DNA from 3 places in the Achromobacter sp. ESBL13 genome. Region 3 is predicted to be linked to each of the others. Evidence: predicted binding sites of a transcription regulator. Region 3 holds the regulator's gene; each other region holds the start of a gene.
The links. The regulator HrcA, encoded in region 3, represses chaperone genes, less so after heat shock. The targets are predictions, from matches to a motif close to TTAGCACTCNNNNNNNNNGAGTGCTAA.

Region 1 (9,753 bases), on a different contig from region 3:
AGTCCATGCCGCCCATGCCGCCCATGCCACCCGGCATGGCCGGGGCAGCGGGCTTGTCTTCGGCCAGTTCGACCACGGCGGCTTCAGCCGTCAGCAACAGGCTGGCGACGGAGGCAGCGTTTTGCAGGGCGGTGCGGGTCACCTTGGTGGGATCCAGAACGCCTTGCTCGACCAGGTCGGTGTACTCGCCGGTTGCGGCGTTGTAGCCGTAGTTGCCCTTGCCGTTCAGCACGTTGCTGACCACGACGCTGGCTTCTTCGCCGGCGTTCGTGACGATGGTGCGCAGCGGCTCTTCCACAGCACGCAGGATCAGCTTGATACCGGCGTTCTGGTCAGGCGTGTCGCCCTTCAGTTCAGCAATGGCTTGCTTGGCGCGCAGCAGTGCAACACCGCCACCAGCCACAACGCCTTCTTCCACTGCGGCGCGGGTAGCGTGCAGGGCGTCTTCGACGCGAGCCTTCTTTTCCTTCATTTCGACTTCGGTGGCAGCGCCAACGCGAATCACGGCAACGCCGCCGGCCAGCTTGGCCACGCGTTCTTGCAGCTTTTCACGGTCGTAGTCGGACGTGGCTTCTTCGATCTGGACACGGACTTGCTTGACGCGAGCCTCGATCGACTTGCTGTCGCCAGCGCCGTCGATGATCGTCGTGTTTTCCTTGCCCACTTCGATGCGCTTGGCTTGGCCCAGTTCAGCCAGGCCGGCCTTTTCCAGCGACATGCCGGTTTCTTCGGAGATCACCGTGCCGCCCGTCAGGATGGCGATGTCTTCCAGCATGGCCTTGCGGCGGTCGCCGAAGCCCGGAGCCTTGACGGCGGTGGTCTTCAGGATGCCACGGATGTTGTTCACAACCAGGGTGGCCAGCGCTTCGCCTTCGACGTCTTCTGCAATGATCAGCAGGGGACGGCTCGACTTGGCAACTTGTTCCAGCACGGGCAGCAGGTCACGGATGTTGCTGATCTTCTTGTCGAAAATCAGGACATACGGATCTTCCAGCACGGCAACTTGCTTTTCCGGGCTGTTGATGAAGTAGGGCGACAGGTAGCCGCGGTCGAATTGCATGCCTTCGACGACGTCCAGCTCGTTTTCCAGCGACTTGCCGTCTTCGACGGTGATGACGCCTTCCTTGCCAACCTTGTCCATCGCGTCAGCGATGATCTGGCCGATGGAGGCATCGCTGTTGGCCGAGATGGAACCGACTTGAGCGATTTCCTTGCTGGTCGTGACCGGCTTGGATTGCTTCTTCAGTTCAGCCACGGCAGCGGCGACAGCCTTGTCGATGCCGCGCTTCAGGTCGATCGGGTTGAAACCGGCGGCAACGTACTTCAGGCCTTCCATGACGATGGCTTGAGCCAGCACGGTGGCGGTCGTGGTGCCGTCACCGGCGTTGTCGGAGGTCTTGGAGGCAACGTCCTTGACCAGTTGTGCGCCGATGTTCTCGAACTTGTCCTTCAGTTCGATTTCCTTGGCGACGGACACGCCGTCCTTGGTCACGGTCGGGGCGCCGAACGAGCGCTCCAGCACGACGTTGCGACCCTTGGGGCCCAGGGTGGTCTTAACAGCGTTGGCGAGAACATTCACGCCGCGGACGATACGCACACGGGCGTCGTCACCGAACAATACTTGCTTGGCAGCCATTTCTTAGCTTCCTTCCAAAATTCGTTTGAGGCGGGATTTACTGAACCACGGCGAGGATTTCGTCCTCGCGGATGACGAGCAGTTCTTCGCCATCAACCTTCACGGACTGGCCGGCATACTTGCCGAACAGAACCTTGTCGCCAGCCTTCAGGTCGACCGGCAGGATCTTGCCGTCTTCGGTCTTCTTGCCGGGGCCGACGGCCACGACTTCGCCCTGATCAGGCTTTTCTGCGGCGCTGTCGGGGATGACGATGCCCGAGGCAGTCTTGCGCTCGTTTTCGAGGCGTTTGACGATCACGCGATCGCCCAGGGGACGCAAGGCCATGAGGAACTCCTGTTTACTTGATTGAAAGTGAATGATCGGTTAGCCCCGGGAGGGCTGTTAGCACTCACCGGTGTCGAGTGCTAATTATAGGGATGATGTTGCAGGGTTCAAGGGGGGGAGGGGCGGCTGTTACATATTTGGGGGCGGGGGGCGTCGCAAGTGAGTGTCAAACGCCGCCGAACCTGGGATTTGCGTCATGCGGATCGAGATTAAATAAAACGTGTCAGCCCAAAGCAGATCAGGCACTTGGGTCGATTTCAGCCCCAAAGGTACTTAGCCCCGAGTCCGGTTTTTTGAGAATCTCTTGGCACCGGGTCGTCAGGGGTGAGCGGTAGGCTTGACCGGCTTTCAGAGAACTTCCGCTTTCGACCCGAAGCAGTCCTTCGACTCTCCCGAAAGCAGTCATTCGATTAGAGGCTCATCGAAAGGAAGAGACGCTTTCCTTGGCTCGTCGCTTCCCGAGCAAACTTAGACAAAGCTTCAACAACCGGCTCGATGGCCGGACCATCGGCGCCCATGTGCACCATTTCGTCGTGTTTGGCCCAGACAGCAGATATGCCTGGAATGGCTTCTGACTGCGCGGCTGAAAGCCTGCGCACAAAGTCCTCAGGGAACTCGAAGACCCATCGCTCTTGCGTGTGCGCACGAAGGTGCTTTTCGCCTTCAAATTCTGTGGCGGTCGTTCCGCCGAGCGCGGACCATAGTCCGGCCAGCACCATGTTGTCCAACGCTTTGAACTTCAAGATTGGCCAGTTGGCCGACTCGCCAGAGAGAATCGCGGGGATGTCTTCAGTCGAGGCAACCAGGATATCTGTAAGCATGTTCAGTGAACCCTAATTTGTTCGGATGGTAGTGCCATCGCATTCGACCCGAAGTGGGATGTGCGGGCACGCTGACTGTGTCTGAATGGCGTCTGCGTTCAGAGGGCAAGATAGCATCCGGCAAGCGACGGGCGTTATTCGCGCGACACGAGGGGTGTCAGATGCCCACAACGCAAGCCGGCATTGCGATCCTGGCGAATAGCGATGCCCTGCGCGCACCTAAATTCCGGTACTACCCCTCTGGCACGAATAGCGCTTGAATGCGTTTTACACACCATACGGACCCCGATCTCCCGCGACCGTTCCTGGCCGGGAGCTGGCCTTCGCGGCGATCCGCGGCGACTCAGAAAGTCATGTCGATCCTGGCCAGGCCCACTGCATGCCGCCGTATGCGATTCGAACTATCGAGCAGCCTCTTGCAATATCCAATCCATGAACATGCTCACCTCGGTCCGCTCAGTCGCCCCTGGCCGCGTCACTACGTAGTAGGCAAATCTTGCCGGCCACGGTTTGTCCAGCACTTGTACGAGCCGTCCCGCCGCGATTTCATCTTCGGCGTAGGCTTGCGGGATCAATGCCAAGCCCTGGCCGGTCTCCGCCGCGCGGATAAGCAAAAAATCATCGTCAAATGCGCTGCCGCGCTCTGCGCGTGCATCTTCGACGCCACCATGCGCCTTCAGCCAGAGCGGCCAATCGGCCCGATCAGAATCGTGCAACAGAGGATAGTTCAGGCAATCCTGCGTCTCGCGGATGACGGCCTGGTGGGTGTGAAGAAATTCCGCTGAGGCCACAGGAATCAAAGCCGGAGCCATAAGCGGTTTGACATCCAGACCGGGATAATCCCCAAGCCCATGGCGCACGGCCACATCCACACGATCACGGTGCAGATTCACCAACTCAGACGTCGCTTCCACGCGGATTTCGACTTCAGGATGCAAACGCTTGAAATGCCCGAGCCTGGGTACGAGCCAGGACGCGGCAAATGTGGCGACCGTGCTTACCGTCAGGCTCATTCTCTTCTTGGTCGCCTCCAGAGCATGTACCGCGTGGTCGATCTGACGAAACGCATCTGACACTTTCGCGTGGAAGCTGGTACCGGCGTCAGTCAAGCGCATGCCGAGGCGCTCGCGCGTCAGCAAAACAACACCCAGTCGGTCTTCGAGCAATCGAATCTGTTGGCTGACTGCGCCCGGAGTCACATGCAGGGCCTGCGCGGCAGCCTTGACGGTGCCCCGATGTCCAACTTCCACGAACGTGCGTAGCGCCTGTAAAGGGTAGTTCATTAGGATTTTAGTTTTGCTAAATATGGGGAGGAGAAATTATCGCTTCAGACGACCAGCTTTATAGATGAGAATTTGAGGTCGGCGTTATTTCTCAATTTAGTTTATCTATAAATATCATGTTGCATCTCTATACCGACAGCTCGCCTAATGGCTTCAAGGCCACCATCGCGCTTGAAGAGCTTTCCTTGCCCTATCGCCTCCACCATGTGCGTATTGATGAGGGTGAGCATCGCCGGGCAGACTTTCTCGCGCTCAATCCCCATGGTCGTATCCCTGTGCTGACGGATAGCGATACCGGGATAGAACTTTTCGAGTCGGCAGCGATCCTGCTTTATCTGGCCGAGAAGACAGGAAAGCTGCTGCCCTCCGATTTGCGTTCGCGCTGGGAGGCGATCAAGTGGTTGCAGTTCCATGCATCCAGTGTGGGTCCAATGCTGGGCCAACGTGTGCACTTCGAACTATTCGCGCCAGAGGCCTCGGCCTCGTCCATCGACCGATATCGCCACCTCACGGAAGAGGCGTTTTCCGTGCTGGATCGTGTCCTTTCAGGGCGCCGCTATCTCGCCGGCCAAGACTATTCCATTGCCGACATCGCCCATTTCGGCTGGATGCACATCGCGCGGATTGTCGGTTTCGACTTCAGCCGGCACCTTCACCTGAGCGCGTGGCATGAGCGCGTTGCGGATCGGCCTGCGGTGCGCGCGGGCATTACGTTGCCAGCTCCGGCTACAAGCGCATGAACCCAATGTTGAAATCCATGAACGAAACCAGCTCCTTCCCGCAGAAGGCCGGCGCCCCGCTCGCCTCGTTTCACTCGCACGCCGGATACCGCCGTATGTTTGCGCCGGACAGTCTGACGGTTGGCGTCTTCCTGCCGCTTCGACGGTATGAAGGAAACATGAAGGCGCTCGCTGGCCAAGCCGATTTAGTCACTGAAATCGACAGGCATGGCTTCGCTGCTGTGTGGGTGCGGGACGTGCCCTTGTTCGACCCGTCTTTTGGCGACGCGGGGCAGGTATTCGATCCCTTTACCTATCTTGCGTTTCTCGCCGCGCGAACCAAGAACGTGTCGCTTGCAACGGGCAGTGCCGTCCTCTCCTTGCGCCATCCCATCGACCTGGCCAAGGCGGCCGCGACTATCGATCAGCTTTCGGGTGGCCGCCTGGTTATGGGCGTGGCATCCGGCGATAGGCCGATAGAATTCCCCGCTTATGGGTTGGAACACGCGCGTCGGGCAGAGCGCTTCGCGCAGGGGATCGGCTACATACGCCAACTCATGCATACGGGACTCTTGGAGATTGATTCCCCGCTGGGAAGCTTTTCGGGCGCCGAGTTCCTTCCCAAGCCCGTCGTCGGCACCATTCCCATGATGGTGACGGGCTCGTCGGGCCAATCGCTTGCATGGATCGCCGAGCACGCAGATGGCTGGCTGACGTACCCCAATTCGACCCACGATGCTATCGGCCCTCAACATCTGTCGGAAAAAATCCGTGCCTGGCGTGCACTCATCCCCGGCGGGGCGTTCCGCCCGCATATGACCAACGAATGGATCGATCTGGTAGATGATCCTGATTATCCTCGCACGCCCTTACACGGCGGCTACGTCCTGCGCACAGGGCGCAAGGGGCTGATTGCGCTTTTGGAGACCTGGCAGGCGGCGGGAGTGAACCATGCAGCGCTGGGAATACAGTTTTCACAGCGCGCGCCGGCAGACGTCCTGCAGGAGCTGTCGGAGGACGTGCTGCCACGGTTTCCATCGCATCAAGGCGTGCCGTCCTCTGCTGTTGGATGGTGAGAGGAGACACGCGCTTTCTGCCCATCGTCGTTGCTCACCTTTTCCAACAACGCTGGCACCATCGCGCATGCCGTAGATCGCTTGCTGGGCCTGTAAACAAGAGTCGCGCAACCGATGCACGGAGCAATTCTGCCCAACGTTGATGCGGTCCTGCATTCGGTGTCAATGTGGCGGGGCACGCTCCGTGGAATCAGGGCAGGGGAAAGGCTGGGAAAGCAACGCCCTTGGCAACCGTTGCTGCATCGGCGGATCATTGAAATAACACTATTATCATTTATGATCCGGCCTCCTTCGCAGTCCGTTCCCGACAGTGCCGACCCCTCCGCCGCCCGATAGCTGGCTCGTCAAGTATGCGACGATGTTTCGCGACTGGACGCGTCGCTGCGAGCATCGCCAGGAGGCCGAACATGCGTTGCAGGATGCCGCGCTCGGCATGCTCAAGCGAGAAGGCGCCGCGCTGGCCGATCCGTGTGCCTATCTCTATCAAGCCAGCCGCAACAACCTGGCAAGCGGTCTGCGCAAGCTCAGCCAACGCGCCGCCGTGCCGCTACATGATCTGGTCGATCACGAACATCCGGCGCTCGACGACGCTTTGGCGCAGTTGCCAGAGAAGTGCCGGCAGGCCTATATCTGGCACCGCCTCGACGGTCTGACCCAACCTGAAATCGCGGATGGGGCTGTCCGTCAATAGCGTCGAACACTATACGGCGCTCCGCGCAACTGGATGCTGACGGTGCGCGGCACGTACTGATTACGGATCGGGGCAGAACGATGGACAACGGTACACACGAAGCAGCGTTTTGGGCATCACGTTACGGCAACCAGCGAGCGCCCGAGAATGTCATTTGGAATGAGGTAACCCGGCAGCAGGTTGCCAATAAGTCGGTGAGGACCTTTTCGAATAAGTTACGTGACGTGGTGACAAAGCGAGGCCGAAAGCCGTCGATTGCCGTCCCCTTATTTGCTCACTGGCGTCCAGAGGTGATCGCGAACCGGTTGAGTCAGTACATTCAACGTAAAATGTCAGGCCGCCAGCCTCTACATGCTTCCCATATGAACCTTGAACGACTTCGTCGAGAGTTTCCCGACTTCGACATCACAACCCTGCCGCCCCTTCCCGAAGGGTATGTCGACGCATCGAGCTATATCGATGCAGCTCCCTCGTTCGAGAACAAGGAGCGCGGGCTAAAGGTGTATGTCGACTACGCCGACTACGCCGACCGCGAATCCGGCCGAAGCCAGCGCTTCTGTGTTTCGCGTTACGACGAGGAAGCCGGCGACTTCGAGGACGTTGCCCTGTCGACTAACGATTGGGCCGAAGTCACGCGCTTCCTGACCGCCTGACCGTCCTCGTCAGCGCCGCTCGAACTTGGGCGCGCGCTTTTCTTCGAATGCTCTTCGGCCTTCCTTGGCGTCGGCGGTGGCGAAGCAGATCGCTTGCAGGTCGCGCTCGTATTCCACTGCCTTCTCCAGCGGCATCGACAGCGCGGCGCGCAGGTTGACGCGTGCCGTCTCGGCCGCGATAGGCGCGCGTGAGGCGATGGTGGCGGCAAGGGCTTGGGCGCGGTTGCGCAACTGCTCCTGTGGCACCACCTCGCTCACCAAGCCCCAGGCCAGCGCCTGCTCGGCGCGGATGGGGTCGCCGGTCAGCACCATCAGCGCGGCGTTGCTCGGGCCGACCGCATGGACCAGCTGCGCCGTCATGCCGCCGCCGCCAATCCAGCCCAGCTTGATCTCGGGCGCGCCCAGGCGCGCGTTGTCCGAGGCGATGCGGATATCGCAGGCCAACGCCATTTCCAGGCCGCCGCCGAAGGTATAGCCGTTGATCGCCGCCACCGTGGGCTTCTTCAACATGCGCACGCAGTCGCAGTAGTCAAGCCGATTGCGAAAATCCCAGGGCGTGGCGTAGCGGTCCAGCTCGGTAATGTCCGAGCCGGCGCAGAAGGCCTTGGGACCCGCGCCGGTCAGGATCACCGCGCGCACCTGCGAGTCGGTGTTGCATTGCCCTACCGCCGCGATCAGCAGGTCGGCCATCTCGGGCGTCATCGCGTTCAGCTTCTCGGGACGATTGAGTTCGATGATGGCGACATGGCCATCGATACTGAGATTGACGAGTGCGATCACGTCGGAATCCTTAGGTTGCGGTGTGCTTGAAGGCGGCGGCCAGGCTGGCCTGGAAGCGCTGCGTCAGGCCGCGCGCCAATGACTGGGAAGATGCGCGGGCGGCGACGCCGTCACGCAGGAACTGCGAGGCCTGTGTCTGGAAGGCAATGTAGCCATCGTGCCTTGGCCGGATCGAGGCAGCTTCAAGCGTGCGGGCCGTGTTGGCATAGAAGTTGCCGCTGGCCGCGTTCACGTTCGCGTCGGCCCAGCTGTCGCGATGGCTTGGCTGCCCTTCGTGCTGCGGAATGAAGCGGCTTTGGGTATCGGCGGCAAGCAACCACAGCAGATGCGCGCGCAACTCCGGCCCCACGATGCAGCGCCGTGATATCGCAATGCCGGTGCCACCGAGGATCGAGCCGGGCCTGCCCGCTTCAGCCTCGGGCGCATCGCGGAACGTAAGCGGTTTCGCCACCGCGCTGGTGGCGTAGTTCACATAGCCATAGACCAGCGGGCAGAGCACGATGTCATCGCGCGAGCTCATGTGGCCGAGCAGCGCAATCGGGTTGTAAGCCAGCGCCTGCGCGGGTGTAAGCCGCGCCAATTCGCCAAGCACATCGCACGCGTCGGCAAGCGTCGCCTCGTCGTGCCAAGCGCCGTGCGGGCGCAAGTCGGTATCGGGCGCGATGGCGGCCGCGATCGACAGCAGTGACAGGAACGGGTGCGGACCGCCCCAGCTGAGCGCGACCGCGCCGCTGCGTTGCGACAGCGCCAGCACCTCGCGCCAGGTGCGCGGCACGGCGCCGTCAAGCCGGTCGGCGCGCGTGGCCATGACCTGGGTGGCGGCGTCCAGCGGCAGCGCCCATTGGCGGTCGGCCATGCGATAGCTGTCGTACGACAGCCCGATGCTGTCCCGCGCGATCCGCGCCAGCTCGTCGGGCGCGAACACGGTGTCTAGCGCTTGCAGGCAATCGTGCGCCAGGGCCTCGCCCAGATGGGGATGGTCCAGCACCACCAGGTCATAACGGGCGCACAGTTCGGCGATGGGCGCCGATTCAAAGCCTTCAAGCGACTGCTTGTCCCAGTGCACAAGCGGCGTGCGTGCGGTGGCGGCGCGCAGGGCATTGAAGCCGCGCGGATGGTCCCAGGTAAGGCCGCGGTAGGGCAGGGCGCGCTCGCTCATTCCGAGGTTCCACGCAGCACCGCGCCCGAGGCCGCATGCGCGGCGATCTCGTCGGCGCTGAAGCCAAAATCGCGCAGCACTTCGTCGGTGTGTTGGCCGGTAAGCGGTGCGCCGCGCAGCACCTGGCTTGGCGTCTTGGAAAAGCGGATCGGAAAACCCGGTGTCTTGATCCGGCCTTCGGTCGGATGCTCGTACTCGACAAAGGTGCCGTTGTGCGCGATTTGCGGATCTTCCACCAGATCGGCGTATCCATAGACGGGGCTGCACCAGATGCCGGCGGCATCCAGCTTGGCGAACCAGTCGGCCGTCGAGGCCTTGGCAAGCGTGTCGCGCACCAGCGCATAAATCTCGTCGCGCTTCTCCCAACCGTCGCGCTCGTCGGTGTACTGCCCCAGGCGCGGCTCTTCGGTCACGCGCGCCAGCACTTTCATGTCGGGCATGGCAAGCGCCAGATAGCCATCGCTTGTCGCGAAGGTGCCATAGGGGGCGCGGATGTACACGTGGGCATGCGGCTCGGCACTGCGCACCTGCGGCTTGTGCCCCACGGTGTAGACCGAGAGCTCCTGCATCTGGATCGTGGTGATTGCATCCAGCATGTTGACCTCGACCT
Region 2 (9,753 bases), on a different contig from region 3:
CGCGCCCACCTCTCGGAAAATGCCAACCACGGCAACCGGGTCGGTGGTGGCCACAATGGCGCCCAGCAGCAGGCATACCACCAGGCCGTAGGGCGAGATCGCGTCCAGCGTCACGCCCACCACCACGGTACACACCACGACGGCCACGATGGCCATCATCAGAATGGGTCCGATGTCGTCCATCAACCGGCGCACGTTCATGGACAGCGCGGTTTCGAACAACAGTACCGGCAGGAACACCATCAGGAAGGTTTCGGACGAAATCTCGAAGCGTTCCAGCGAATCCAGGAAGTCGGCGATCCAGCTGGGCGCCCAGCCGTGCACGTGGATCACAATACCCAACAAGCAACCGACGATAGCCAACAGCACCGAGTAGGGCAGCTTGAGGCGGCCCGCCAACGGCGGCATGAAGCAAACCAGAGTGAGCAGTCCGGCCAGGCCGAACACAAGAAAACCTACATCCATGGATGGCGCCGAGTCGCAAACAGTGAAAAGTTTCACAAGAATAGCGGCATTTTCGGCAGACACCGGGCAGGAACCTGTAGGGAATCGTAGAGAATGCACGTTTCGTTACCCGGCTTGCGTAGGCAGAAACGCGTCGCGCCATGTTTTTTGGGTAATGTTCAAACGTGCAAAACCCCCACAGGAGCGGCACTTGCCACGCGTCCATTCTTTGGCCCGGCGTCACGACGCGCCCGCCATGCTTGTCCAGTTGACCGACAGCCATCTGTTCGGCGAGCCCGACACGTCGATGCTGGGCGTCAATACCGACGCGAGCCTGCGCGCCGTGCTGCGCCAGATTGAAGCCGACGGCAAACGCCCTGATCTATTGCTGGCCACGGGCGACTTGTCCCAGGACGGCGAGGCCGCGGCTTATCGGCGGTTTGCGGCGATTCTGAGCCACGCAAGCGTGCTGTCCGGCGCGCAGATCCGCTGCCTGCCGGGCAATCACGACCAGCCCGCCGTGATGCGGCAGGAACTGCCCCAATGGTCCACACCGGTTACGGACGTGGGCGCATGGCGCGTCGTCACACTGGACACCACCGTGCCCGGCTCCAATGCCGGCCATCTTCCCGACAGCCAGCTGGACATGCTGGAAGCCGCGCTTGCCGAGGCGCCCGGACGCCACACCTTGATCGCCATGCATCACAACCCGATGCAGATGGACAGCCACTGGCATGACTCGATGATGATCGACAACCCGCAGGCGCTATTCAAGCGCCTGACCCGATGGCCACAGGCGCGCGTGCTGCTGTGGGGCCACGTGCATCACGAATTCGACCGTCGTCGTCACAACCTGCGCATGCTGGCCACGCCGTCGACCTGCTTTCAGTTCAGCATCCGCGACGGCAAGCATGTGGTGGACAACCTGGCGCCGGGTTATCGCTGGATCAAGCTTTATCAGGACGGGTCGATGGCCACCGGCGTGCGTCGCGTGCAGGACGCGCTGTGGCATACGGCCCTTGCGGCGGATAACGCGCAGGCCGCATAAAAATCGGGGCACCAGATATACGAATATATGTGGTGCCCCGCAAGCATCCGTCTCATAGGGGAGGGGAAAGAGGAGAAGCCGAGACGGATGGCAAGACTGCTAACCAAAGTTCGCGGTCTACATGAAGTTAGTCGGCGCACGCTTTATTAAGTTTCTGGAAGACCCCGAAATTCAGCGGGTAATTTGTATCAAGTTATTTTGCAGGCCGGGCACCGTCGCAGTGGCGGCGCCGTGAATGCCAGGCGCCGCGCAAAAGAAAAGGGCCGCATAAGCGGCCCTTTGTATGCAGCACCGGCGGATCAGGCAGCCAGGTTGCCGCGCATTTTCTTCAGCGCGGCGGCTTCGATCTGGCGAATGCGTTCGGCCGATACGCCGAACTCTTGTGCCAGTTCGTGCAGCGTGGCGCCACCGTCATCTTGCAGCCAGCGGGCTTCGACGATGCGGCGCGAGCGGGCGTCCAGCGCCTCGAGCGCGCCGTTCAAACCGGTGCTTTGAAGCTCGTCGCGCGCGGCGCGTTCCAGCACGCGCGTGGGTTCCTGGCGACCGTCGTCGGACAGGTAGGCGATGGGCGCATAGCTGTCGTCATCGTCGTCCTGGTTTTCCAGTGACATTTCGCGGCCCGACAGACGCACTTCCATTTCGCTGACGTCTTCGCGACGCACGTTCAGTTCGCGCGCGATGTGGTCAACCTGATCGGGGTCCAGCGTCTGGCCATCGGGACGCATGCTGCGCAGGTTGAAGAACAGCTTGCGCTGCGCCTTGGTGGTGGCGACCTTCACCAGGCGCCAGTTGCGGATGATGTATTCGTGGATTTCGGCCTTGATCCAGTGCACGGCAAACGACACCAGGCGCACGCCGCGCTCGGGGTCGAAACGCTTCACGGCTTTCATCAGGCCAACGTTGCCTTCCTGGATCAGGTCGGCATGCGGCAGGCCGTAGCCCAGGTATTGGCGCGCCACCGACACCACCAGGCGCAGGTGCGACAGAATCAATTCACGCGCAGCGCCCAGGTCTTCCTGGTCGCGCAGGCGACGGCCCAGCTCGGTTTCACGCTCGGCCGACAGTACCGGCAGGCGGTTGACCGAAGAAATATACGCGTCGATCGTGCCAAGTGCGCCCGGATTGGCAATGGCCAACGCCAGAGCGTTGCCGGAAGCGGCCAACGAGGTACTGGGTTGTTTCATAGCGGGGGTCTCCGGAAAGCGAAGGGGTAACGACATGGATTCGATGTTAGCACTCTAGTAAAGGGAGTGCTAATTCGACTATTGCGACGCATCAAAGTTTCCACTTTGAAACCCGTCCCTGTTTGTTTCCGCAGCAAGGGCGGCGGGGCGGGTACTACCAGCCCAGGCGTTTCAAGCCCTCGGCCGTGGCGTCGCCGTCCGGGCGGATGAACAAGGCGCCGCGCGGGTCCATGAACACCTGGTACTTCGCGCCGTCGAACAGGGGCATGTATGCGCCGCTTCCGAATTGGACATCCACAAAGGGGAACCAGTTCGGAAAACTCTTTTTCAGCGACCCCAAATCAGGCGCGGGCCAGTCGTCCAAGGCGTGGACGGAGCGCGTGGCCGAGACCTCGCGGGCGACGTCGCTATATCTTCCCGACAAGCGCTCCAGGCGATACAGCGGCGGTACGCCTGCCATCAACGCCGGCAGACGCCAGCGTACGACGCGGGCATCGATCTGCCACTGATCGCCATATAGAACGTACTGCTTGGGGCCCACGCCGGGCGCGTCGGTGGTGACCTGAAACTGCCCCTCGGCCTGCTGCCGGACTTCAACGCGGGCCACGGATTCGTCCGCGGTCAGCCTGAAAAACTGCACCAGCGACAGGGCCAGCAGCCCGGACACACACCCCAGCAGCACCAGCATCAGGCCGAACAGCCGGCGCACCGGCCGGAACTGGAAGACCTTGCGGCCGCGCTCGTCGCGGGGTCCGCCCCGTCCAAGCAGCATGACAAGGCCGGGTAGCAGGACGACGACGGCGCCCAGCAAAATCCAGACAAAAGGGGCGAGGCCGTTGATCAAATGACGGGTTCCTATGGGGCGCCGCAGGTTACAGCCCGACGCGCGCAGGGCGCCGCGAGCCCACCGCAGCGGGCCTTTCAGTATAAAAGCGTGGCTTTAAGCCGCCGGTTTTCCAAGGCGTTCGACGTGAAACCGGATGTGATCCTCGATGAACGTCGAGATGAAGTAATAGCCGTGGTCGTAGCCCGGTTGGCGACGCAGCGTTAGGGGCTGGCCGGCCGCTGCGCAGGCGGCTTCAAATACCTCGGGATACAACTGGTCGACCAGGAATTGGTCTGATTCGCCCTGGTCGATCAGGATGCCGGCGGGAAAAGGCTGCTTCAAGCCGCGCATCAGGACCGAGGCATCATAGGCGGCCCAATCCGTTTCGTTGCCGCCCAGGTAGGCGGCGAATGCCTTCTTGCCCCAGGGGCACAGGCTGGGCGCAGCGATCGGCGCGAAGGCTGACACCGAGCGAAACTTGCCGGGGTTGCGCAGCGCCAGCACCAGCGCGCCATGGCCGCCCATGGAGTGGCCAAAGATACCGGTGCGCGATGCATCGCCGGGCAGCGTGTCGCCCGTGACGATGGCGTGCAGTTCGTCGGTCACGTAGCTGTACATGCGGTAGTGATCGCGCCAGGCCGGCGTCACGGCGTCGACATAGAAGCCCGCGCCGGTGCCCAAGTCCCAGCTTTCTTCTTCGCCGGGCACGTTGGCGCCGCGCGGGCTGGTGTCGGGCGCAACCAGCATGACGCCAAGTTCCGCGGCCAGCCGCTGGGCCCCGGCTTTGATCATGAACGTTTCTTCCGTGCAGGTCAGACCCGCCAGATAGAACAGTACTGGCACGGGGCCGGCATCCGCTTGCGGCGGAACGAAGACCGAAAATCGCATCGGCAGGCCGATCTGCGTGGACTCGTGGCGGTAGTACCGCTGCGTACCGCCAAAACAGCGATGCTGGGAAATAAGCTCCAGGGCCACGGGCATGGACGTTCTCCGGTCGGGGGATGAAAAATTCGTCGACGGGTTAGGGTATATCCACGGTACGACGTTCCGTCGCCGAATGTTAACCTGCTGTGCATACAGGCCGGACGACAAAAAAACCCGAATCCGTGCCCATATTGTGATCACGGGACTTGACCAGCGCCCACCGTGGCACTATTTATATACCGTGAGCGAAGACAACCCGTTCTTCCAGATACGCAAGCCCTGACACTATGGCCCGTCTGCCCCGTCTGTACGCCCCTGGGCTGCCCCAACTGGTGCAGGCCAATTTCATTTCGCCGTTGGCGGCGCCGTCTCAGCCCGCCCCGGCCGATATCCTGAACCAACTGGCCACCTGGCTGGGCGAATCTGCTCAACGCCATCGGGTGTCGGTTCATGGCTGGTTGCTGGCCAATGACCGCATCCTGCTGCTGGCCACTCCCGCTGACGAAGAAGGCCTGCCGCGCTTGATGCAGACGCTGGGCCGCAACCTGGCGGCGCGGCTGCGCGGCGGCCGGGTCTTCGCGGGGCGTTACCGATCCGCGCTGCTGGAACCGGGCGCGTGGGTGCTGCCCGCGCTGGTCTGGCTGGAGACGTATCCCGTGCGCAGCGGCGCATCGCAAGATCCGGATTCCTGGCCCTGGTCGTCCGCGTCCAGCCATACGGGCAATACCCATGCCGCGCCGGCGCAGTGGCAGTCCGATCACGCTGACTACTGGGCTTGCGGCAACACGCCCTTCGACCGTCAGGCTAATTACCGCAAGCGCTTGCAAGACGGCCTGTCGCGCGAAGAATCGCAGCGCATCGATCAGGCCGTCTCTGGCCAATGGGCATTGGGCGGCCCCAGCTTCATTGCCAGCCTGGCGCATACGGCCAGCAGACGCGTGGCCCCCGGCCAGCGCGGTCGGCCGCGCAAGAAGCCCGCAACAACGACAGAGTCGGACACGCCGTCCCCGCCGCCGCCACCCGGTTCCGGGCAAAGCTCTTCCTGATAAACGAACCCGCCGCTACCCGGCGGGTTTTTTCTTGTGGGCCGCCCGTGCGCCGCAGGCTGCCCTTGTGCACTTTTTGCGACACGCGAAAGTGCGATTTCCACACCACGCCTCAGCCCGATTTCCCCAGGCCATCGCAGCCGATAAACGGGGACACATAACGAGATTTTGCCCAATTCAGGTGCATGCTCGAAACGCCTCCTCTATACCGCCCCCTGCCAGGCCAATAACGGCGCGGGCGTTGAAGCGTCCCTATATTTGTGCCCTATGACGGCGCATCGATATAAATAGGGTCGCACCCCCTATGTTTCTGTTGCGCCCTACTGGCGGCGGGGGTATTGTCCGACTCCTGCACTGCAACATTACGACGCAGGCCCACTGCGGAGCGCGCCATGCCCCAAATTACCCCCCCCGAATCCTGTTCCACGCCCAAGGCCACCCCGATCGATGCTTCGCGCATTGGTTTCCCGGCAGCTCAGGGCCTGTACCACCCCAAGAACGAACATGACGCCTGTGGCGTCGGATTCGTTGCACACATCAAGGGCAAGAAAAGCCACGCGATCATCCAGCAGGGTCTGAAGATCCTTGAAAACCTGGACCACCGCGGCGCTGTCGGTGCCGACAAGCTGATGGGCGACGGCGCGGGCATTCTGATCCAGATTCCCGACACGCTTTATCGCGACGAGCTCAGCCAGCAAGGCATCATCCTGCCGCCCCCGGGCGAATACGGCGTGGCCATGGTGTTCCTGCCCAAGGAAACCGCCTCGCGCCTGGCTTGCGAACAAGAGCTGGAACGCTCGGTTCGCGCCGAAGGCCAGGTGGTGCTGGGCTGGCGCAATGTGCCGGTGGACGTCGACATGCCCATGTCACCCACGGTGCGCGATTGCGAACCGGTCATCCGCCAGCTGTTCATCGGCCGCGGCGCCGACGTGATGGTGCCCGACGCGCTGGAACGCAAGCTGTACGTGATCCGCAAGACGGCCAGCCACGCCATCCAGAACATGCATCTGGCCCACGGCAAGGAATACTTCGTGCCGTCCGCATCGGTGCGCACGGTGGTCTACAAGGGCCTGCTGCTGGCCGACCAGGTGGGCCGCTACTACCGCGACCTGGCCGATACCCGCACGGTGTCCGCCCTGGCGCTGGTGCACCAGCGCTTCTCGACCAACACGTTCCCCGCCTGGCCGCTGGCCCACCCGTACCGCATGATTGCGCACAACGGTGAAATCAACACGGTCAAGGGCAACTTCAACTGGCTGCGCGCCCGCGAAGGCATGATGCAGTCGGCCGTGCTGGGCGACGACCTGAAAAAGCTGTACCCCATCGTCTATGAAGGCCAGTCGGACACCGCGACGTTCGACAACTGCCTGGAACTGCTGGTCAATTCCGGCTATTCCCTGGCGCACGCCATGATGATGATGATCCCGGAAGCCTGGGAACAGCACACGCAGATGGACGAGTCCCGTCGCGCGTTCTACGAATACCACGCCGCCATGATGGAGCCGTGGGACGGCCCCGCCGCCGTCGCGTTCACCGACGGCCGCCAGATCGGCGCCACGCTGGACCGCAACGGCCTGCGCCCCGCCCGCTATCTGGTCACCGATGACGACATGGTCATCCTGGCGTCCGAAGCCGGCACGCTGTCGATTCCCGAGAACCGCATCGTCAAGAAGTGGCGTTTGCAGCCGGGCAAGATGTTCTTGATCGACCTGGAACAGGGCCGCATCATCGACGACGCCGAAATCAAGCTGCAACTGGCCAACAGCCGCCCGTACCGCCAATGGATCGAGCGCCTGCAGATCAAGCTGGAATCGCTGCCGGCCCCGCGCCAGGCCGCCGTCGCCACGCAGTCGTCCGTGTCGTTGCTGGACCGCCAGCAGGCATTCGGCTGGACCCAGGAAGACTACAAGTTCATCCTGGAACCCATGGCGTCCACCGGCGAGGAAGTCATCGGCTCGATGGGCAATGACGCCCCGCTGGCCGTGCTGTCCGACCGCGCCAAGCCGTTCTACAACTATTTCCGCCAGTTGTTCGCGCAGGTCACGAACCCGCCCATCGACCCCATCCGCGAACAGCTGGTGATGTCGCTGGTGTCGTTCATCGGCCCCAAGCCCAACCTGCTGGACATCAACAACGTCAACCCGCCGCTGCGCCTGGAAGTGTCCCAGCCGGTGCTGGACTTTGCCGCCATGGCGCAGATCCGCGACATCGAGCAGGTCACGGGCAAGAAATTCCGCAGCTTCGAACTGGACATCACGTACCCCGCCGCCTGGGGCCCCGAGGGCATTGAAGCCCGCGTGGCCGCGCTGTGCGCGCGCGCCGTCGATGCCGTGCAAAGCGGCTACAACATCCTGATCGTGTCGGACCGCCTGGTCGACAGCGAACGCGTGGCCATCCCCGCCCTGTTGGCAACGTCGGCCGTGCACCAGCACCTGATCCGCGCCGGCCTGCGCACCAATACCGGCCTGGTCGTGGAAACCGGGTCCGCGCGTGAAGTGCACCACTTCGCGCTGCTGGGCGGGTACGGTGCCGAGGCCATTCACCCCTACCTGGCGCTGGAATCGCTGGGCAAGATGAATGACCCCGAAAAGGCCGTGAAGAACTTCATCAAGGCCATCGGCAAGGGCTTGAACAAGGTCATGTCCAAGATGGGCATCTCGACCTACATGTCTTACACCGGCGCGCAGATCTTCGAAGCCGTGGGCCTGCAAAGCAACCTGGTGAACAAGTACTTCACCGGCACCTCGTCCAACATTGAAGGCATCGGCATCTTCCAGGTGGCCGAAGAAGCGCTGCGTCAGCACCGCGCGGCGTTCAGCACCGACCCGGTGCTGGCCAACGACCTGGAAGCCGGCGGCGAATACGCCTATCGCGTGCGCGGCGAAGAGCACATGTGGACGCCGGATTCCATCGCCAAGTTGCAGCACGCCTCGCGCGCCAACAACTACCGCACCTATAAGGAATACGCGCAGATCATCAACGACCAGAGCCGTCGCCACATGACCCTGCGCGGCCTGTTCGAATTCCGCTTCGACCCGTCGCGCGCCATCCCGCTGGATGACGTCGAACCCGCCAAGGACATCGTCAAGCGCTTTGCCACCGGCGCCATGTCGCTGGGCTCGATCTCGACCGAAGCGCACTCGGTGCTGGCCGTGGCCATGAACCGCATCGGCGGCAAGTCCAACACCGGCGAAGGCGGCGAAGACGAACTGCGCTACCGCGCCGAAATGCGCGAAGGCAAGAGCACCATCAAGGACGGCGACACGCTGGCCTCGCTGCTGGGCTCGGACCGCATCGAAGCCGATGTCGTGTTGAAGAAGGGCGATTCGCTGCGTTCGAAGATCAAGCAGGTGGCCTCGGGCCGTTTCGGCGTGACCGCCGAATACCTGTCGTCCGCCGACCAGATCCAGATCAAGATGGCGCAGGGCGCCAAGCCCGGCGAAGGCGGCCAGCTGCCCGGCCACAAGGTGTCGGAATACATCGCCAAGCTGCGTTATTCCGTGCCGGGCGTGGGCCTGATTTCGCCCCCGCCGCACCACGACATCTATTCCATTGAAGACCTGGCCCAGCTGATCCACGACCTGAAGAACGTGAATTCCAAGGCGTCGGTGTCGGTCAAGCTGGTGTCCGAAGTGGGCGTGGGCACGGTGGCCGCCGGTGTCGCCAAGGCCAAGGCCGATCACGTTGTGATCGCCGGCCATGACGGCGGCACGGGCGCATCGCCGGTGTCGTCCATCAAGCACGTGGGCACGCCCTGGGAACTGGGCCTGGCCGAAACGCAGCAGACGCTGGTGCTGAACCGCCTGCGCAGCCGCATCCGCGTGCAGGCCGACGGCCAGATGAAGACCGGCCGCGACGTCGTCATCGGCGCGCTGCTGGGCGCCGATGAATTTGGCTTCGCCACCGCGCCGCTGGTTGTCGAAGGCTGCATCATGATGCGCAAGTGCCACCTGAACACCTGCCCGGTGGGCGTGGCCACGCAAGACCCGGTCCTGCGCAAGAAATTCCAGGGCAAGCCGGAACACGTCGTCAACTTCTTCTTCTTCATTGCCGAAGAAGTGCGCGAAATCATGGCGCAGCTGGGCATCCGCAAGTTCGACGACCTGATCGGCCGCGCCGATCTGCTGGACATGCGTTCGGGCGTTGAGCACTGGAAGGCGCAAGGACTGGACTTCGCCCGCGTGTTCCACCAAACGCAATCCGACGCCGACGTGCGTCAGACCGAAGAGCAGGACCACGGCCTGGCCGGCGCGCTGGATCATCAGTTGATCGACCGCAGCC
Region 3 (9,753 bases):
CGTCACGCTGGAAAATCTTGTGCTGCTTGATGTGGATTTCCACATACAGGTCGCCCGGAGGACCGCCGTTGATGCCTGGTTCGCCATTGCCGCTGGAACGGATGCGCATACCGTCGTCGATGCCGGCGGGAATCTTCACCTGCAAGGTCTTGTTGCGGCGGATACGGCCCACGCCGTCGCACGACGGGCACGGGTCGGTGATTTCCTTGCCGTTGCCGTGGCAGGTCGGGCAGGTTTGCTGCACGCTGAAAAAGCCTTGCTGCATCCGCACGGCGCCCGAGCCACCGCAGGTGCGGCAGGTCTTGGGCGACGTGCCGGCCTTGGCGCCAGAGCCATGGCAGGTGTCGCAGTTTTCCCAGCTAGGCACGCGGATCTCGGTGTCGAAACCGGCGGCAGCCTGTTCCAACGTGATTTCCAGCGCGTATTTCAGGTCGGCGCCGCGATACACCTGCGGGCCGCCGCGACGGCCGCCGCCGCCCGCGCCGCCAAAGATTTCGCCAAAGATGTCGCCGAAGGCGTCGGCAAAGCCGCCGCCCATCCCCGCCCCGCCCATGCCGGCTGAATTAGGGTCCACGCCCGCATGGCCGTAGCGGTCATAGGCGGCACGCTTTTGTTCATCGCCCAGGACCTCGTAGGCTTCCTTGGCTTCCTTGAACTTCTCTTCGGCTTCTTTGCTGTCCGGATTGCGGTCCGGGTGGTACTTCATGGCCAGCTTTCGATAGGCCTTCTTGAGTTCGTCGTCCGAGGCGTTTTTTGCTACGCCCAGAACTTCGTAATAGTCGCGTTTTGCCATGATCCGTGGGCTCGAATAGAGCCGTCTTTTCAGTGCTACAGAATGAGTACGCCCGGTAGGCGGATTTCTCCGGCTACCGGGCGGCAGAGGCTGGTCAGCGCCCGGCCATTATTGGTCGCGCTTGACTTCCTTGAAGTCGGCATCGACGACGTTGTCGTCCACCGGCTTCGCGTTATCGGCCGCTTGCTGCTGGCCGGCGGCTTGTTGCGCCTGCATGTCGGCGTACATCTTTTCGCCCAACTTCTGCGACGCGGTCGACAAGGCTTCCACCTTGGCGTCGATCGCGGCCTTGTCGCCTTCCTTCAGCGTGTCTTCCAGGTCCTTGATGGCGGCCTCGATGCTTTCCTTTTCGGAAGCTTCGAGCTTGTCGCCGTACTCGGTCAACGACTTGCGGGTGGCGTGCACCAGCGCATCGGCCTGGTTGCGCGACTGAGCCAGTTCGGCAACGCGGTGATCTTCCTCGGCGTTGGCCTCGGCATCCTTGACCATGCGTTGGATCTCGTCTTCCGACAGACCCGAGTTGGCCTTGATGGTGATCTTGTTTTCCTTGCCGGTGCCCTTGTCTTTCGCGGACACGTGCAGGATGCCGTTGGCGTCGATGTCGAACGTGACTTCGATCTGCGGCATGCCGCGCGGCGACGGCGGGATCCCTTCAAGGTTGAACTCGCCCAGCGCCTTGTTGCCCGCGGCGATTTCGCGTTCGCCCTGGAACACCTTGATGGTCACGGCCGGCTGGTTGTCGTCAGCGGTCGAGAAGGTCTGCGAGAACCGGGTCGGGATCGTCGTGTTCTTCTGGATCATCTTCGTCATCACGCCGCCCAGGGTTTCGATACCCAGCGACAGAGGCGTCACGTCCAGCAGCAGCACGTCCTTGCGGTCGCCCGACAGCACGGAACCTTGGATGGCGGCGCCAGCGGCGACGGCTTCGTCAGGGTTCACGTCCTTGCGCGGATCCTTGCCGAAGAATTCCTTCACCTTCTCCTGAACCTTGGGCATGCGGGTCATGCCGCCGACCAGGATCACGTCGTCGATGTCGGAAACCTTCACGCCGGCGTCCTTGATGGCGACGCGGCAGGGTTCGATCGTGCGTTCGATCAGTTCTTCAACCAGCGCTTCCAGCTTGGCGCGCGTGATCTTCAGGTTCAAGTGCTTGGGACCCGAGGCATCCGCCGTGATGTACGGCAGGTTGATTTCGGTCTGCTGGGCCGAGGACAGCTCGATCTTGGCCTTTTCAGCAGCTTCCTTCAGGCGTTGCAGCGCCAGCACGTCCTTGGACAGATCAACGCCTTGTTCTTTCTTGAACTCGGAGATGATGTAGTCGATGATGCGCTGGTCGAAGTCTTCGCCGCCCAGGAAGGTGTCGCCGTTGGTCGACAGCACTTCAAACTGCTTTTCACCGTCAACGTCAGCGATTTCAATGATGGACACGTCGAACGTGCCGCCACCCAAGTCATAGACAGCGATCTTGCGGTCGCCCTTTTCGGTCTTGTCCAGGCCGAACGCCAACGCGGCCGCGGTGGGCTCGTTGATGATGCGCTTGACTTCCAGACCGGCGATGCGGCCGGCGTCCTTGGTGGCCTGGCGCTGGCTGTCGTTGAAGTAGGCGGGCACAGTGATCACGGCCTCGGTCACTTCTTCGCCCAGGTAGTCCTCGGCGGTCTTCTTCATCTTGCGCAGCACGTCGGCCGACACTTGGGGAGGCGCCATCTTCTTGCCGCGCACTTCGACCCAGGCATCGCCGTTATCGGCCCGTGCAATGGTGTAGGGCATCAGGTCGATGTCCTTCTGCACAGCCTTTTCTTCGAACTTGCGGCCGATCAGGCGCTTCACGGCGTACAGCGTGTTGCGCGGGTTGGTCACGGCCTGACGCTTGGCGGGAGCGCCAACCAGGGTCTCGCCGTCGTCCATGTAGGCGACGATCGAGGGGGTGGTACGGGCGCCTTCCGCGTTTTCAATGATTTTGACCTGCCCGCCGTCCATCACAGCCACGCAGCTGTTGGTCGTGCCCAGGTCAATGCCAATAATCTTGCTCATGGTGGGTTACCTTGAATTGATCTATGAAAATAGAGAGAAACTTCTTGTCCCCACATAACTGGGGTTACTCGCAGGGTTTTCAAGACGCCTTGCCGGAATTTTCCGCATTCGGGTCCTGCAACCGCGAAATCGCCGCCGTGAACTGGGGCAATCCGGGCCAACCGGTGATACGACCCAGCCGTTTGCCGGCCCGGTACAGCACAAAAGTGGGGACGCCATGCAGGGAAAAGCGCCGGCCCAGGGGCTCGTCGGCGTAAACGTCGGCCTCGAACCAGGTCAGGCCCAGCTTCAGCAACGTTTCCTGGTGCAGCAGTGCTGCCTGCTTGAAAAGATTGCAGTTATAGCAATCCTGTCCCCATAAAAACACACAGCGCAGATCCGTTCCCGGCGCCTGAACCACGGCGGCGTCAAAGCCATCGGTGTCGACATGACGCATGCCGAACACCTGGAAGACTTGAGCCGGGTCGAAGCGGGGATCGGTCATGACGCGCGGCTGGCGTTTCAGCCTTGGCCGGCCGATACGACCACCAGCGCCGGACGCAGCGTGCGGTCGGCAATGGCGTAGCCCTTTTGCAGCAGCTGCACCACGGTATTGGCGGGCTGCTCGTGCGGGATCGACGAAATCGCTTGGTGCAGGTGCGGGTCGAACTTGTCGCCCTGGGCCGGCGCGATGTCCTTGAGCATGTTGCGCTCGAACGCGGCCGACAACTGCTTCAGGGTGACTTCAACGCCTTCGCGCAACGTCTGGACGGTCTGGTCGGGTTGGGCCAGGGCGGCCTCAAGGCTGTCCTTGACCGGAACCAGGCTCTCGGCAAACGATTCGATGCCGAACTTGCGCGCCTTGGACACTTCTTCCTGGGCGCGGCGGCGCACGTTGTCGGCTTCGGCGTGCACACGCAGAAGCTGGTCGTGCTGCTCATTGACGGTAGCTTGGGCGGCGTCCAGCTGGGCGCGCAACTCGTTCAGCTCGGCCTGACCGGCGTCCTGGTCGGCGGGTGCCGCGTCGGCGTTGTGGCCGGCTTCGGGCGTCTTGTCTACAGGCTCGTGGGGTGCCGTCATGGGGAATCCTCCAAAAAGAATGGCTTTCGCAGACATGAATGGGGGCCAATACCCCTATTTCAAGCCCGGGTAAGCGAAATATTCCCTGACGGCGCCCCTCTGGGACCGGAAGCCCGCCCGGGTCTGGCCCGGGCGGGCCGGCCGCTTACTTCTTGTGGGGCTGCGCCGGGGCGACCGGGTCGCTGGCGGGGAAGCTTTCCTTCAGGCCGCGGTCTACGTTTTCGTCATCGTCGTCCGGCTCGGGCCGGATGGCGATGGGGTCGCTGGCGGGAAAAGTTTCGGCCAGCGCCTCGTCCAGATCGTGTTCGACCTGATCCTCGTCCACCGGGGTGGCAACGGTCCCCTTTTTTACGCTCTTGCCGCTCTTGGGATCATGGTGCATGCGCCTTCTCCTTCAAGTCCGTGTTGGCCTGGATCTTCAGTGGCCAGCCCTGCAAGTTGCGTTCCACCAAAGTGGCCAAGCCGGCGATCCATGCGGGATCGTCGTTCAGCGCAGGGATGTAACGAAACTGCTTGCCGCCCGCCTCAATAAAGGCGTCCCGGCATTCCAGGCTGATCTCTTCCAGGGTTTCTAGACAGTCTGCCACAAATCCCGGGCACACCACATCCACCTCGGTAACACCTGAAGCGGCTAACGCTTTCAGGGTGGGCTCGGTATAGGGCTCAAGCCACCGGGCAGTGCCAAAGCGGCTTTGGAAGGTCACTTCGATCTGCTCGCGCGGCAGCGACAGCCGTTGGGACAGCAGGCGCGCCGACTCCATGCAGTCGCGGTAGTAGGGGTCGCCCAATTCGATGGAATACCGCGGCAACCCGTGAAAGCTCATGACCAGCTTCTGCGGCTTGCCGTGCTCGCGCCAGAAGGTCTCGATGCGGGCGGCCAGCGGGTCCAGCCAGGCCGGATCTTCGTGAAAGCGCTTGGTAAAGCGCAGTTCGGGCTGGTCGCGCAGGCGCCCGGCATGGCGGGTGACCGCGTCCACGACCGTGGCCGTGGTGCTGGCCGCGTACTGCGGGTACAGCGGCACGGTCAGGATGCGTTCGCAACCGGCCGCGCGCAAACGGGTGATGGCGTCCGGAATGGAAGGGTTGCCGTAGCGCATGCCCAGTTCCACCACGGCGTCGATGCCCGATGCCTCCAGTGCGGCGCGCACGCCGTCGGCCTGGCGCTGGCTATAGACCATCAGGGGCGACCCTTCTTTCAGCCAGACGCCCGCATAGCGCGGCGCCAGCTTCTTCGGCCGCAGCGTCAGCACCAGCCCGTACAGGATGGGCTTCCATAAATAACGTGGAATTTCAATGACGCGCGGGTCCGACAGGAATTCGCCCAGGTATTTGCGGATGCCCTGCTTGTCCGGCCTATCCGGCGTACCCAGGTTGACCAGCAGCACCCCGACTTTGCCGGGCGCGCGGGCCGGCGGGTCTTCGTTGAAGGGGTCGTCCTGCTCGGCTTCCGGCAGATAGCGTTCAGGCCACAGGTACTTGAACAGGCGAAGAAACACAAAAACTCCCCTTCCTCCGCGAGGAGGATGTAGCTTTGAATGGGACTACTGGTTGTGGCTGAGCGCGTTGGACAGCAGGCGCGCCGTGATGTCCACAATGGGAATCACGCGTTCGTAAGCCATGCGGGTCGGGCCGATGACGCCCAACGTGCCCACGACCTTGCCGTCCACGCCGTAGGGCGCGGTGATGACCGAGACCTCTTCCATGGGCACCAGCTGGGAGTCGCCACCGATGTAGATCTGCACGCCCTGCGCCCGGCTGGACACATCCAGCAGTTGCAGCAGGTCGGTCTTTTTCTCGAACAGCGAGAACATCTTGCGCAGCCGGTCCATGTCGGACGCGATATCGGTGACGTCCAGCAGCTTGCGTTCGCCCGAGATGACCATGGTGTCGCCGTCTTCCGCGGCCTCGGCGCTGGCCTCGACCGCCGCCTGCATCAACCGCGAAATGTCTTCGCGCAGCTGAGCCAGTTCGGTGGACAGCGTCTGGCGCACGGCGTTGAACGACTTGCCCGCGAAGTGCATGTTGAAGAAATTGCCGGCTTCCAGCAATTCCGCTTCGGCGTAATCGCGCTGAACAAAGAGAATGCGGTTCTGGACGTCGCCGTCCGGGGTGACGATGATAAGCAGCACGCGCTTGTCGGACAGCCGGATGAATTCGATCTGCCGGAATACCTGGGCACGCTTCGGGGTCAGCACCACGCCCGCGAATTGCGTCAGGTTGGACAGCAACGCGGCGGCGGCGTTGACGGCGCGGGTGGGTTCGGCGGCCGACAGCATTTCGCCCATGTTGTGCGGTTGCAGCTGATAAGACTGCACGGCCAGCAGGGAATCGACGAACATGCGATAGCCCCGCGGCGTAGGCACGCGGCCGGCGGAGGTGTGCGGGCTATGGATCAGCCCCAGCTCTTCAAGATCCGCCATGACATTGCGGATGGTGGCCGGGGACAAGTCAAAGACTTTCGATAGCGTCCGCGAGCCGACGGGCTGCCCATCGGCGATGTAGCGTTCTATCAACGCTTTCAGTAGTGCGCGTGCGCGGTCATCCATAGCGGGCATTTTAAGGAATCTTTTAGGATAAAGGCGATTTTTGTCCCGCAAGCAGATATGCGGCCCCATATAATCGGCTAATCGGCCCATTCCGGGCAGGTTCTGGCTTCGGCTTCGCCCTTCGGCCCTGCCCTTCGTTTCGCCCTTTTGATACACCCGCATCCATGCACTTTCCTACCGTCGCCCTGATCGGCAGATACCAGGACACCGGCCTGGACACCCCGCTAAGAGCCCTTGCGCACGCGCTGACGCAAGCGGGCAGGCATGTGCTGATCGATGCGGACACCGCGCGCAACACCGGCCTGACCGAATACCCCATCGCTACCCTTGAAGAGATTGGCCAGAATGCATCGCTGGCCGTCGTGATGGGCGGCGACGGCACGGTGCTGGGCGCGGGCCGGCATCTGGCGCCTTTTGGCGTGCCCCTGGTGGGTATCAACCACGGGCGCCTGGGCTTCATCACCGACATCCCGCTGCAGGACGCGCACGGCGCCCTGGCGCGCGTATTGGAAGGCAGCTTCCAGATAGAAGAACGCATGCTGCTGGAAGGCAGCGTGTGGCGCGGCGACCAGAAAATGTATTCCGCGTCGGCGCTCAACGACGTCGTGCTGAACCGCGCCGGGCGCGGCGGCATGATCGAAGTGCGCGTCGAGCTGGACGGCGCCTTCATGTACACGCAGCGCGCCGACGGCCTGATCATCGCCACGCCCACCGGCTCGACCGCATACGCGCTGTCCGCCAACGGCCCCATCCTGCACCCCGGCATGAACGCCATGGTGCTGGTGCCCGTGGCGCCGCAAACGCTGTCGAACCGACCCATCGTCATCCCGGACACCGGCGTGCTGAACATGACGCTGACGGCGATGGGCCGCGTGGAAGTTGGCGCCAGCGTGCATTTCGACATGCAGACGTGGTCCGACCTGCAACCGGGCGACCGCATCGTCGTGCAGCGCGCGCCGTACACCATCCGCTTCGTGCACCCCGAGGGCTACAGCTTCTTTTCCACCTTGCGCCGCAAGTTGCATTGGAACCTGATGCCCCAGGCCACCGACAACGTAGAGTAGTAAGCGCCCCGACATGCTGCGCACCCTGCATATCCGCGACTTCGTCATCGTCGAACAGACCGAAATCCATTTCGGCCCCGGCTTCACCGTGTTCTCCGGCGAGACCGGGGCGGGCAAATCCATCCTGGTGGACGCGTTGGCGCTTGCGCTGGGCGAGCGTGGCGACGCCAGCATGCTGCGCGAAGGCGCGCCGCGCGCCGACATCACTGCCGTGTTCGATACGCCCAAGTCATTGCACAGCTGGCTGAACGAACGCGAAATCGACGCCGATGACGAATTGTCGCTGCGCCGGGTCATCGACGCGCAGGGGCGCAGCCGCGCTTACATCAACGGCACGCCCGCCACCGTGGGGCAGCTGCGCGAACTGGGCGACAGCCTGGTCGACATCCACGGCCAGCACGCCCATCAAAGCCTGATGCGCCCTGACGCCCAGCGCGATCTGCTGGACGCCCACGGCGGCCATGGCGATCTGCGCCAGGCCGTGGGCCAGGCGTGGAAGCAATGGCGCGCGCTGGCGCGCCAACTGGAAGCCGCCGAAAAAGACGCCGCCAGCCTGGCCAACGAACGCGACCGGCTGCAATGGCAGGTGGACGAACTGGATCAACTGGCGCTTGGCCCGGACGAATGGGAATCCTTGCAGTCCGAGCACACGCGCTTGTCGCATTCGCAATCGCTGCTGGATGGCGCCTCGCAAATCCTGGAAGCGCTGGACGGCGAAGGCGATTCCGCGCACCACCGCGTCACGGCCGCCAATCACCGCATTCAGCAAATGCTGCGGCATGACCCCGGCCTGCAAGGCGTGTACGACGAACTGGAGTCCGCCCGCATCGCGATCAGCGAAGCCGTGTCCGACCTGAACAATTACGTCAGCCGGGTCGATCTGGACCCGAAGCGGCTGGCCGACGTCGAAGCGCGCCTGGGCCTGGTCTTCGAGACCGCGCGCAAATTCCGCGTCGAGCCCGACGCCCTGTGCGAATTGCGCGATTCCCTGCATGCCGAGCTGGCCGCCTTGCAAGCCGCCGGCGACATCGATGCGTTGCGCACCCAGTCGGTGGCGGCGCAAACGCAATACGACGCCGCGGCCGCCAAGCTGACCGCCGCCCGTCGCAAGATAGCCAAGGACCTGGGCAAACAAGTCACCCAGGCCATGCAGACGCTGGCCATGCAGGGCGGCAAGTTCGAGCCCACCCTGACCGCCGCCGGGCCGTCCGCGCACGGCAACGAGCAGGTTGAATTTCTGGTGGCCGGCCACGCCGGCACCACCCCGCGACCCCTGGCCAAAGTGGCTTCGGGTGGCGAGTTGTCGCGGATTTCGCTGGCGCTGTCCGTCATTGCCAGCCGCGCCGCGCGCGTACCGACGCTGATCTTCGATGAGGTCGATAGCGGCGTGGGCGGCGCGGTGGCCGAAGCCGTGGGCAAGCTGCTGCGCGAGCTGGGCGAACGCCACCAGGTGCTGTGCGTGACGCACTTGCCCCAGGTGGCTGCCTGCGCGAACAACCAGTTCCTGGTCAGCAAGACCGAGTCTCGCGGCACCACGCGCTCCAGCATCGAAGAGCTGGACGCGGCGGCGCGTGTTGAGGAAATCGCGCGGATGCTGGGCGGCATCAAGCTGACGGCCACCACGCGCGAGCACGCCCGCGAAATGCTGGAAGGTTTTGACCAGCCCGCAGCCTGACCCAGCTTGGCGCGGGCCAAGGCAAGCCCGCCACGATTCCAAGGAATATCCGCGCGCATGCCGCGTGAAATGCAGCTTAAAGCCGCGCAATATCGGCGCAAGGACGGCGCAAGAACCGCGCCCCGCGGCGGACCCATCGGACAAAAAAAAGCCCCTCCGTTCAGAAGGGGCTTTTGATCTCACTGGCCCGCAACGAGCGCGGCCACGGACCGTGGGGCGGACGCTAGCGGTTTAGCGCCCTTTCATGCAGCTGCTGCACACGCCGTACAACACCATCGCGTGGCTTTCCAGCGCGAAACCGTTGTCCTTGGCGATCTTCTGCTGGCGCTTTTCAATGTCCGGGTCCGAAAACTCGACCACGGTGCCGCAATTCGTGCAGATCAGGTGATCGTGGTGATCGCCGTCGTTCAGCTCGAACACGGCCTTGCCGCTGTCGAACTGGCTGCGGGCCAGGATGCCGGCCTGCTCGAACTGGGTCAGCACGCGGTAGACGGTTGCCAGGCCGATTTCGACATTTTCGCCGATCAGGGCACGGTAGACGTCTTCGGCGCTGAGGTGGCGCTGGTCGGATTTGCGGAAAAT

Region 1: a site for HrcA is predicted at 2,019-2,045, ahead of groES (co-chaperone GroES). Genes of this name have one in related genera too.
Region 2: a site for HrcA is predicted at 2,723-2,749, ahead of rpoH (RNA polymerase sigma factor RpoH). Genes of this name have one in related genera too.

Annotation. Positions count from the first base shown of each region.
Region 1 is NZ_JAZEVT010000004.1:100,152-109,904, forward strand. It holds gene groL (chaperonin GroEL) at 1-1,636, opposite strand, end outside; gene groES (co-chaperone GroES) at 1,674-1,961, opposite strand; gene V6F88_RS17330 (hypothetical protein) at 2,372-2,782, opposite strand; gene V6F88_RS17335 (LysR substrate-binding domain-containing protein) at 3,184-4,065, opposite strand; gene V6F88_RS17340 (glutathione S-transferase family protein) at 4,182-4,805, shown strand; gene V6F88_RS17345 (LLM class oxidoreductase) at 4,901-5,860, shown strand; gene V6F88_RS17350 (RNA polymerase sigma factor) at 6,219-6,551, shown strand; gene V6F88_RS17355 (hypothetical protein) at 6,632-7,204, shown strand; gene V6F88_RS17360 (enoyl-CoA hydratase/isomerase family protein) at 7,214-7,984, opposite strand; gene V6F88_RS17365 (hypothetical protein) at 7,995-9,143, opposite strand; gene V6F88_RS17370 (CaiB/BaiF CoA transferase family protein) at 9,140-9,753, opposite strand, start outside.
Region 2 is NZ_JAZEVT010000002.1:83,791-93,543, forward strand. It holds gene V6F88_RS09100 (cation:proton antiporter) at 1-465, opposite strand, end outside; gene cpdA (3',5'-cyclic-AMP phosphodiesterase) at 656-1,492, shown strand; gene rpoH (RNA polymerase sigma factor RpoH) at 1,792-2,712, opposite strand; gene V6F88_RS09115 (hypothetical protein) at 2,831-3,520, opposite strand; gene fghA (S-formylglutathione hydrolase) at 3,617-4,483, opposite strand; gene V6F88_RS09125 (hypothetical protein) at 4,714-5,472, shown strand; gene V6F88_RS09130 (glutamate synthase-related protein) at 5,865-9,753, shown strand, end outside.
Region 3 is NZ_JAZEVT010000007.1:62,018-71,770, forward strand. It holds gene dnaJ (molecular chaperone DnaJ) at 1-793, opposite strand, end outside; gene dnaK (molecular chaperone DnaK) at 902-2,827, opposite strand; gene V6F88_RS23775 (thioredoxin family protein) at 2,907-3,311, opposite strand; gene grpE (nucleotide exchange factor GrpE) at 3,329-3,886, opposite strand; gene V6F88_RS23785 (hypothetical protein) at 4,032-4,268, opposite strand; gene hemH (ferrochelatase) at 4,258-5,382, opposite strand; gene hrcA (heat-inducible transcriptional repressor HrcA) at 5,428-6,432, opposite strand; gene V6F88_RS23800 (NAD kinase) at 6,597-7,496, shown strand; gene recN (DNA repair protein RecN) at 7,510-9,171, shown strand; gene fur (ferric iron uptake transcriptional regulator) at 9,403-9,753, opposite strand, start outside.